Regions from separate parts of the Variovorax pasteuri genome, predicted to be linked through region 2. Evidence: predicted binding sites of a transcription regulator. Region 2 holds the regulator's gene; each other region holds the start of a gene.
What was found. The regulator sigma-54, encoded in region 2, starts transcription at its own class of promoters, with help from an activator protein. The targets are predictions, from matches to a motif close to TGGCANGNAANCTGCTTT.

Region 1 (3,272 bases), on a different contig from region 2:
CATTCCGCCGCTCGTGCTGATTCTTCCGCCGCTCATCTGGGGCTGGCTCACCTACCGCGTGATGAGCTTCGACGCGCTGGCCGACCATGCCAGCCCCGAGGAACGCGCCGCGCTGCTGCGCGCGCACCGGCTGCCGCTGCTGTGCATCGGCGTGCTGTGCGGCTACCTGGGCGCGGCGCCCAGCCTCGTCTGGGCGTCGGGCCTGCTGTTCGCGGCCGCCTTCTTCGTTCTGGTGCCGATCGCCATCTGGATCTACACACTGGTCTTTGCCTTTTCGGCGCTCTGGTTCGCCCACTATTGCCTCGACGCGCTCGGGCAGTTGCGGGCCCAGCGCGCAGTGGCCGAGGTGGCTGCGGCGTCGGCCGCCGGCGGCACACCGGCGCTGGAGGCCGCGCAAGCCAACAAGGCCGCTCTTTCTCAATGGGGTTCACCATGACACGCGCATTCGGTCTCATCGTCGTCGGCGACGAGATCCTTTCCGGCAAGCGGGCCGACAAGCACATGGCGAAGGTCATCGAACTGCTCGCCGCCCGCGGCCTGCAGCTCAGCTGGGCCGAATACGTCGGCGACGAGCCGGCGCGCATCACCGCGGCGCTCGCCCGTGCCTTTGCCTCGGGCGACATCGTGTTCTCGACCGGCGGCATCGGTGCCACGCCCGACGACCACACCCGCCAGTGCGCTGCCAAGGCGCTGGGCGTGCCGCTGGCGCTGCACCCCGAGGCCGAGCTGCTGATCCGCGAGCGCATGCAGGACACCGCGCGCGAGCAAGGCGTGCCCTACGAGCCCGACCGGTCCGACAACGTGCACCGGCTCAACATGGGCGTGTTCCCGCAGGGCGCCACGCTCATCCACAACCCGTACAACAAGATCCCTGGCTTCAGCGTTGCGGACGTCCATTTCGTGCCGGGCTTCCCGGTCATGGCCTGGCCGATGGTCGAGTCCGTGCTCGACGGCCGCTACGCCGATCTGTTCACCCGAAATGCCGTCGCCGAGAAGTCCGTGATCGTTTTCGGTGCCATGGAAGCCACCCTCACGCCGCTCATGCAGGCCATCGAAGACCGGCATGCCGGCATCAAGGTGTTCAGCCTGCCGAGCGTCGATCACCCTGAATATGGCCGTCATATCGAGCTTGGCGTGAAGGGCGACCCCGTCCGGCTCGATGCGGCCTATGCCCAGCTCATCGAAGGTCTGCACGGTTTTGATGCCAAGCTTGGACCAGAATTGGTGCGTTAATGTAGACCGCACCAATTTGGTGAAATTTCGCTTTTATTTGGGGTTTGCAGCGGTCACCAAGGCCTCATCCGGTGAGGTGACAATGGCACAGAAACTGCATCCCTCGTCCCTGTATTCCTAACCACCATCCAACTCAGGAGAAACTGATGGCAAAGACCGTCGCCGATGTACTCAAGCTCGTCAAGGAAAACGAGGTCAAGTTCATCGACTTCCGCTTCACCGACACCCGTGGCAAAGAGCAGCACGTCACCGTGCCGGTCTCGGCTTTCGATGAAGACAAATTCACCTCGGGCCACGCGTTCGACGGTTCCTCCATCGCCGGTTGGAAGGGCATCGAAGCCTCGGACATGCAGCTCATGCCCGACCCGAACACCGCCAACATCGACCCCTTCTTCGAAGAAACGACGCTGATCCTGACCTGCGACGTGATCGACCCGGCAGACGGCAAGGCCTACGAGCGCGACCCGCGTTCGCTCGCCAAGCGCGCCGAGGCCTACATGAAGGCTTCGGGCCTGGGCGACACCGCCTTCTTCGGTCCGGAACCCGAATTCTTCGTGTTCGACGGCGTTCGCTGGAAGAACGACATGTCCGGCTGCTTCGTGAAGATCGATTCCGAAGAAGCCTCGTGGAACACCGACAAGGAATACGAACACGGCAACACCGGCCACCGTCCGGCAGTCAAGGGCGGCTACTTCCCGGTGCCCCCGGTCGACAGCTTCCAGGACATGCGCTCGGAAATGTGCCTGGTGCTCGAAGCCCTCGGCATCCCGGTCGAAGTGCATCACCATGAAGTGGCCAACGCCGGCCAGATGGAACTCGGCACCAAGTTCAGCACGCTGGTCCAGCGCGCCGACTGGGTCCAGCTGCAGAAGTACGTGATCCACAACGTGGCCCACGCCTACGGCAAGACCGCCACCTTCATGCCCAAGCCCATCGTCGGCGACAACGGCTCCGGCATGCACGTGCACCAGTCGGTCTGGAAGGACGGCAAGAACCTGTTCGCCGGCGACGGCTATGCGGGCCTGTCGGACTTCGCACTGCACTACATCGGCGGCATCATCAAGCACGCCCGTGCCCTGAACGCCATCACGAACCCCGGCACCAACAGCTACAAGCGCCTGGTGCCCGGCTTCGAAGCCCCGGTGAAGCTGGCCTACTCGGCCAAGAACCGCTCGGCCTCGATCCGCATCCCGTTCGTGGCCAACCCCAAGGGCCGTCGCGTCGAAGCGCGCTTCCCCGATCCGCTGATGAACCCGTACCTCGGCTTCGCTGCGCTGCTGATGGCCGGTCTCGACGGCGTGGAAAACAAGATCCATCCGGGCGAAGCCGCCAGCAAGGACCTGTACCACCTGCCGCCGGAAGAAGACGCGCTGATCCCGACCGTGTGCCACAGCCTCGACCAGGCCCTGGAATACCTCGACAAGGACCGTGCGTTCCTCACCAAGGGTGGCGTGTTCACCGACTCGTACATCGACGCGTACATCGAGCTCAAGATGCAGGAAGTCACGCGCTTCCGCATGGCGACGCACCCCGTCGAATTCGACATGTACTACTCGCTGTAATCGCTCGCGCGAAAGCAGCCATTCCCCTCGGTCTTCCGAGGGGAAGTAAGACAAAAGGACGGCCCTGGCCGTCCTTTTGTCTTGCTGCGGAACATCTGGTCACCGGTGGCGTCGAATTGCATGAAAATGCGCCTTTGTCGCGCCCCTCTACCGATACACATGAAGACTGCTTCCCTCATTTTCCTGGCCGGTTCATTGATCGCGTTGCCGGCGCTTGCGCAGGAACGCGTCTGGCGCTGCGGCAACGAATACACCAACAACGCGAGCGTGGCCCAGCAAAAGGGCTGCAAGCCGCTGGAAGGCGGCAACGTCACGGTGGTGCAGGGCACGAAGCCCTCGGGGGGGGGCTCTGCGTCGTCGGGTGGTTCGTCTGCGGCGCGCGCACCGGCCGGCAGTCCGCGCGTCGAAGGCGTCGACCAGCGCGCCCGTGACGGCGAGGCCCGCTCGGTGCTCGAGGCCGAGCTCAGGAAGGCCGAG
Region 2 (3,272 bases):
GAGCTTGCCGGTGTTCAGGTCGTCCGCCATCGGGCTGTAGCCGAGCAGGTCGTTGGGCGCGGGCAGCGGCGGGGGTGGCGTGGTGTCGGGGCCGGTGGCGGCCTCGAAGCGGCGCTGCAGTTCGTCGCGCGGCACATCGGTGCGCACCACGGAGCCGATGGGCCGCACGTAGACGCTGTTCCAGTACTGGTCGAACAGGCTGCCCAGCCGCGGTATGAGCGCGCCGGTGACGAAGGTGTCGAGGTCGAGAAAGTTCTCGCCCGCGGTGCGCCGGAAGTACTGGTTGCCGATGTTGCGCCCGCCCGCCACCGCCATCGCGCCGTCGGCGATGAACAGCTTGTTGTGCATGCGGCGGTTCACGCGGCTGAAGTCGAACAGCGAGGCGGTGAAGCGCTTCAGGATGCTGCCGCGCCCGGCCGGGAACGGGTTGAACAGGCGCAGCTCGACGTTGGGCGTGGCGGCGAAGGCCAGCAGCAGCTCGTCCTCGCCCGAGGTGTAGAGGTCGTCCATCAGCAGGCGCACCCGCACACCGCGCAGCGCGGCGTCGCGCAGGGTGCGCAACAGGTAGCGGCCGGTCTCGTCGTTCTCGATCTGGTAGTACTGCACGTCGAGCGTGCGCTGGGCGCGGCGCGCCAGCTGGATGCGGGTGTCGAAGGCGAAGTCGCCGCCGGGCATGAGGCGAAAGCCGCTCAGGTCAGGGTCGGGCTGGGCGGCCAGCGCGATCTTGCCCAGGGCGGTGTCGGCCGATACGGCCATGGCCTTGACGGCGGGGCGCGGCGCCTCGTCGGGCAAGGTGGCGCAGCCGGCGAACAGCAGCACGGCGGCCAGCAAGGCGAGGAACCCGAGCCCCCGGCGCAACATCGGATGCGGGCAACCAGGCCTCATGGTCGTCTTGCTACAGCGCCTTGCGCAGGTTGGCGGGCGCTATGCGCAGGGCCTCGCGGTACTTGGCCACGGTGCGGCGCGCGCACTCGATGCCCTGCTCTTTCAGCATCTCGGAAATCTGGCTGTCCGACAGCGGCTTCTTGATGCTTTCCGAGCTGACGAACTGCTTGATGAGCGCGCGCACCGCGGTGCTCGACGCATTGCCGCCGGTCTCGGTGCCCAGCGCCGAGCCGAAGAAGTACTTGAGCTCGACCGTGCCGAACGGCGTGGACATGTACTTGGCCGTGGTCACGCGCGAGATGGTCGACTCGTGCAGGCCCAGTTCGTCGGCAATCTCGCGCAGCACCAGCGGGCGCATCGCGAGCTCGCCGTGCACGAAGTAGCTCTTCTGGCGCTCGACGATGGCGTTGCTCACGCGCAGGATGGTGTCGAAGCGCTGCTGGATGTTCTTGATGAACCAGCGCGCCTCCTGCAGCCGCTGCGACAGCGCCTGGCTGCCCTCGCCCTTGTGCGCCTTGAGAGCGCCCGCGTAGATGTCGTGCACGCGCAGGCGCGGCATGACCTCCGGATTCAGCATGACGCGGAACTTGATGTTGGTGCCGCGGCCGGTCTTGGTGACGATCACGTCCGGCACCACGATGTTGCGCTCCACGTCCACGAAGCGCCGGCCCGGCTTGGGCTCCAGCCGCGCAATGATCTGCAGCGCCAGGCGCACCAGCTCTTCGCTGGTGCGGGTGAGCGTGGCCAGGCGCTTGAAGTCGCGACGCGCCAAGAGTTCCATCGACTGCTTGCACACGGCCATGGCGGTCTTGCGGACCAGCTGTTCCTGCTCGGTCTCGTCCGGGCGGGCCAGCGCGCGCAGCTGGATGCCCAGGCATTCGCCCAGGTCGCGCGCGCCCACGCCCACGGGCTCCAGGCTTTGCAGCAGGCCGAGCGCCACCTGGAAGTGGTGCACGAGGTCGTCGAACTGGTCGTTGTCGTCGCCGGCCAGGCCCGAGGCCAGCGCGGGCAGCGAGTCTTCGAGGTAGCCGTCGTCGTTGAGCGACTCGATCAGGAAGCGCAGCGCGGCGCTGTCGTTCTCGTTCAGGCGCAGGCTCAGCGCCTGGCGGTGCAGGAACGACTGCAGCGACTCCTGGCTGCGCGCGAGCTCGGTGGCGTCGGCGCGCTCGTCGTCGCCCAGGTTGTTCTGGCGCGCGGGGGCGTCGCTGCCCCACTCGCTGTCGTCGGGCGCGGCCATGTCGACGGTGCCGTCGCCTTCCCAGTCGGGCTCGCGCTCGGTGATTTCCGTGGCCGGGCCGTCGGAGTCGGCGGTGCTGGTCGTCGTCTCGGTGGAAGAAGTGGAGGTGCTGGTCGCAGGCGGGGCGAAGTCGCTTTCACCTTCGATGCCGTCGCCTCCATCGCCGCCGCCGTCATCGCGCGGGACCGGCGCATCGGCCGTGTCGAGCCCGAATTCCTCGCGCGCCGCTTCTTCCGCGGTGCGTTCGAGGAACGGGTTCTCGTCCAGCATCTGCTCGACCTCCTGGCTCAGTTCGAGCGTGGAGAGCTGCAGCAGCCGGATCGACTGTTGCAGCTGCGGCGTCAATGCCAGGTGCTGCGAGACGCGAAGGGACAGCCCTTGCTTCATGGAGAGCCCACCCGCCCTTACATCCGGAAGTGCTCGCCAAGATAGACGCGTCGTACCTCGGCGTTGTCGACGATCTCCGAAGGCGTGCCTTGTGCCAGCACATGCCCGTCGCTGATGATGAACGCGTGGTCGCAGATGCCCAGCGTCTCACGCACATTGTGGTCGGTGATGAGCACACCGATACCGCGTTCCTTCAGGAAACTGATGATCCGCTGGATCTCGATCACCGCGATCGGGTCGATGCCGGCAAAGGGCTCGTCCAGCAGGATGAAGCGCGGCTGGGTGGCCAGCGCGCGTGCAATCTCCACGCGGCGGCGCTCGCCGCCCGACAGCGCCAGCGCGGGCGAATCGCGCAGGTGGTCGACCCGCAGGTCGGACAACAGTTCGGACAGGCGCTCCTCGATGTGCTGGTTGGACAGCGGCGCCATCTTGCCGTTGGCGTCGGGCTCGCTCTGCAGCTCCAGCACGGCGCGCACGTTTTCCTCGACCGTGAGCTTGCGGAAGATCGAGGCTTCCTGCGGCAGGTAGCTCAGGCCCATGCGGGCGCGCCGGTGGATCGGCATGTGGGCGATGGGCTCGCCGTCGATGGTGATCTGGCCCGCGTCGGCACGCACCAGCCCCACGATCATGTAGAACGACGTGGTCTTGCCCGCGCCGTTGGGCCCGAGCAACCCGACCACTTCGCCCTTCTGCACGTCGAGCGAGACGTCCTTCACCACCGTGCGGCTGCCATAGCTCTTCTTCAGGCCGCGCGCCACCAGGC
Region 3 (3,272 bases), on a different contig from region 2:
TTCTTCGGGCCGCCGGCGCCCACGTGCACGCCGTAGACGAGGCCGTAGAGCACATGGGCGAAGTCGAGCTCGCCGTTGACCAGCTTGTCGCGCACGCCGGCCCAACTGGCTTCCTTGCTGGGGACGATCTTCACGCCGTACTTCTTGTCGATGCCCAGCACCGAGGCCATGACCACGCTGGCGCAGTCGGTCAGCGGAATGAAGCCGATCTTCACTTCTTCCTTCTCTGGCTTGTCCGAGCCCGCGGCCCAGACGGCCGAGCGCAGGGCGGGGTCGATGCCCACGGCGCCGATGGCGGCGGCTTGCAATACGCGGCGTCGGCTGAGGCGGGTTTTGAGCAGATCGGTCATGGGGCGGGGCTCCGGTGGAAGACGAACAAACAGGAAAGACGAAACAAAAACGGAAACGAAAAAAGGCGTCCGCACCGCGCAGGGGCTGCTCGAGAACGAGCCCTTGCGGGATGGGGACGCCTTTGTCCGGTCAGGTGGGAAGCACCCGCCATTGGGTGCCGCCTGCCTGAAGACCCATTGGGGGGTCTGTAGGCATGCGTACATGCAAACGCTGTGCCAGCTGGTCAGGTCACCTGTTTGCTATCAATAAAGGAGCGTGGTGCGGCCTTCAGACGCGGGCAAGCGCTATATTTGCCTATGAAACCGGCGCGGGCACGTTTGTTGTGCGCTGCACCAAGTTGAAACCTTTGCGTTTCAGCGTGGTGGCGCGCGGTCGACCACGGGCAGGTAGTCGGCCATGGCCAGCATCGACTCGGCCACGTCCACCAGCCGCCGGTTCTGGTTCATGGCGGTCTGGCGCAGCATCTTGTGCGCGTCTTCTTCGCTGAGGCGGCGGTGCGCCATCAGCAGGCCCTTGGCACGCTCGACGACCTTGCGTTCGTTGAGCGAGGCGCGCACGGTCTCGAGCTCGTCGCTCATGGCCTGCAGGCGTAGCGACTGCTCGCGGACCATGTCGACCACCGAACGCTCCAGGTGCCGGCCGAACTGCGCGGGCGCGGCGGCCTGGGCGTCGGCGTCGTCGAAGAACAGCGCGCCGGCCTGCGGGGCCAGCGTGTCGAGCACTTGCTGGTATTCCTGCAGCTCGTGGCGCGCCTGCGCGGTCTTGTGCTCGCACAGCGCGCGCAGGTCGGCGGCCAGGCGGTCTTCCACCGTCTTCATGGCGTCGATGCGGCGGGTGCAGCAGTCGAACCAGGCCTGGCTCAGCGGGGCGTCGGCCTGGGCGGGGGAGGCGCCGCGCCGCCGCATGCGCTCCAGCTCGGCCAGCATGGCGTCGGGCTGGCTGTCGCGCCACAGCGCGAGCACGGTGTCGCCCGAAAAGTCGGTGAAGACCTGGAAGCAACGCTCCTGCGACTCGATCAGGTGCAGCCATTGCAGGCGCTGCGCCTCGTCGCTTCGGCCCAGCGCGAGCGCGGCGGCCCCGAAAGCGCGCTCCTGGCCGGCGAACTCCTTGCCCTGCATGAAGTTGAACATCGCGACAAGCAGGCGCGAGATCTCGGGGTCGGCGGCACCGTCGGCCGCTTCGAACACCACCGACAACAGGCCGGCGATCAGCTTGGCGAAGGCCGCGACCGCCTGTGCCGGCTTGAGTTCCAGTGCGTCGATGCGGCGGCGCAAGGCGGGCAGTGCGTCCAGCCCCGGCAGCACGAAGGCGATGCGGCTGAACAGTCGCGCGCCGTTGCCCGCGCCCACGCCGCGGTGGTCGTCGGTTGCCAACTGGTCGAAACCGGCGCGCACCTCCTGCTCGAGCGCCAGGCATTCGGCGATCTGCGGGCCGCGCTGTTCCGCGAAGCGGGCGCCGCGCGTGGCGAGGAAGATGTTCGACATGCCGCGCTCGCGCTGCAGCGCGTGCACCAGGCGGCCGATCACGCTCACCAGCTCGCTGGTGCGGGCGAGCTGGTCCAGTTCGTCGATTTCGCAGCGGCGTGCGGCGATGAGGAAGCTCAGTCCGGATTTCATGGTGGGGCGCGGGGAATGCGCAGGGTCGTTTCAAGTATCGCAACATCCGTGCCTCTGGCGCGCGCTTGTCCCTTCGCGGGACGGGCGCGGCAGGCGCCACCTACACTCGGCGGCATGCTCTTGTTGGGAATCGAATCATCCTGCGATGAAACCGGCGTGGCGCTGGTCGAGTCGCACGGCGACGCGCTGCCGGTGCTGCTTTCGCACGCGCTGCACAGCCAGATCGCCATGCACCAGGCCTACGGCGGCGTGGTGCCCGAACTGGCCAGCCGCGACCACATCCGCCGCGTGTTGCCGCTGACCGAAGCCGTCATGGCCGAGGCAGGCCGTTCGCTCGCCGACATCGACGTGGTCGCGTACACGCGCGGCCCGGGCCTGGCGGGCGCGCTGCTCGTGGGTGCCGGCGTGGCGTGCGCGCTGGGCGTGGCGCTGGGCAAGCCGGTGCTGGGCGTGCATCACCTCGAAGGGCACCTGCTGTCGCCGTTCCTGAGCGCCGATCCGCCGGAGTTTCCGTTCGTCGCGCTGCTGGTGTCGGGCGGCCACACGCAGCTGATGCGGGTGGACGGCGTGGGCCGCTACGCATTGCTAGGCGAGACCATCGACGATGCGGCCGGCGAGGCCTTCGACAAGAGCGCCAAGCTCATGGGACTGCCGTACCCCGGCGGCCCGTGGCTCGCGAAGCTGGCCGAGGGCGGCAATGCCACGGCGTTCAAGCTGCCGCGCCCGCTGCTGCACAGCGGCGATCTCGACTTCTCGTTCGCCGGCCTGAAGACCGCCGTGCTCACGCAGGCCAAGAAGCTCGGCGACACGCTGGAGGCGAACAAGGCCGACCTGGCGGCATCCACGCAGGCGGCCATCGTCGAGGTGCTGCTGAAGAAGTCGCTCGCCGCGCTCGACCAGACCGGGCTGAAACGCCTGGTGGTGGCGGGTGGGGTGGGGGCCAACGCGAATCTGCGCGAGCAGCTGAATGCCGCCTGCGCCAAGCGCCGGGTGCGCGTGCACTACCCCGAGCTGCACCTGTGCACCGACAACGGCGCCATGATCGCCATGGCTGCCGCGATGCGCCTGCAATCCGGCCTGTCGCAGGCCAGCGAGCGCTACGCGTTCGACGTCAAGCCGCGATGGCCCATGGCGCCGCTGTCGCCCGAGGCAACGCTACCGGAGACTGCGTAACCGGTTGCCGCGCGCGGCCGATCGACGGCAGCGGCAGCACGTCGAGCATGTTGCGCCAGAGCTGGCGCCATTGCGGCCAGTCGTGGCCGCCTTCGGTGGTGAATACCTGTCCCGACGGCAGGGCGTCGGCCA

Region 1: the regulator sigma-54 is predicted to act here: its motif matches at 1,317-1,334, upstream of glnA (type I glutamate--ammonia ligase).
Region 3: the regulator sigma-54 is predicted to act here: its motif matches at 2,004-2,021, upstream of ACSFBM_RS10430 (nitrate- and nitrite sensing domain-containing protein).

The regions. Positions count from the first base shown of each region.
Region 1 covers NZ_JBPJZS010000001.1:896,050-899,321, forward strand. The annotation lists gene ACSFBM_RS04150 (EI24 domain-containing protein) at 1-436, shown strand, start outside; gene ACSFBM_RS04155 (competence/damage-inducible protein A) at 433-1,233, shown strand; gene glnA (type I glutamate--ammonia ligase) at 1,380-2,795, shown strand; gene ACSFBM_RS04165 (hypothetical protein) at 2,955-3,272, shown strand, end outside.
Region 2 covers NZ_JBPJZS010000014.1:53,348-56,619, forward strand. The annotation lists gene ACSFBM_RS31715 (phospholipase D family protein) at 1-885, opposite strand, end outside; gene rpoN (RNA polymerase factor sigma-54) at 896-2,509, opposite strand; gene lptB (LPS export ABC transporter ATP-binding protein) at 2,527-3,272, opposite strand, start outside.
Region 3 covers NZ_JBPJZS010000002.1:705,029-708,300, reverse strand. The annotation lists gene ACSFBM_RS10435 (CmpA/NrtA family ABC transporter substrate-binding protein) at 1-350, opposite strand, end outside; gene ACSFBM_RS10430 (nitrate- and nitrite sensing domain-containing protein) at 705-1,967, opposite strand; gene tsaD (tRNA (adenosine(37)-N6)-threonylcarbamoyltransferase complex transferase subunit TsaD) at 2,082-3,140, shown strand; gene ACSFBM_RS10420 (alpha/beta hydrolase-fold protein) at 3,079-3,272, opposite strand, start outside.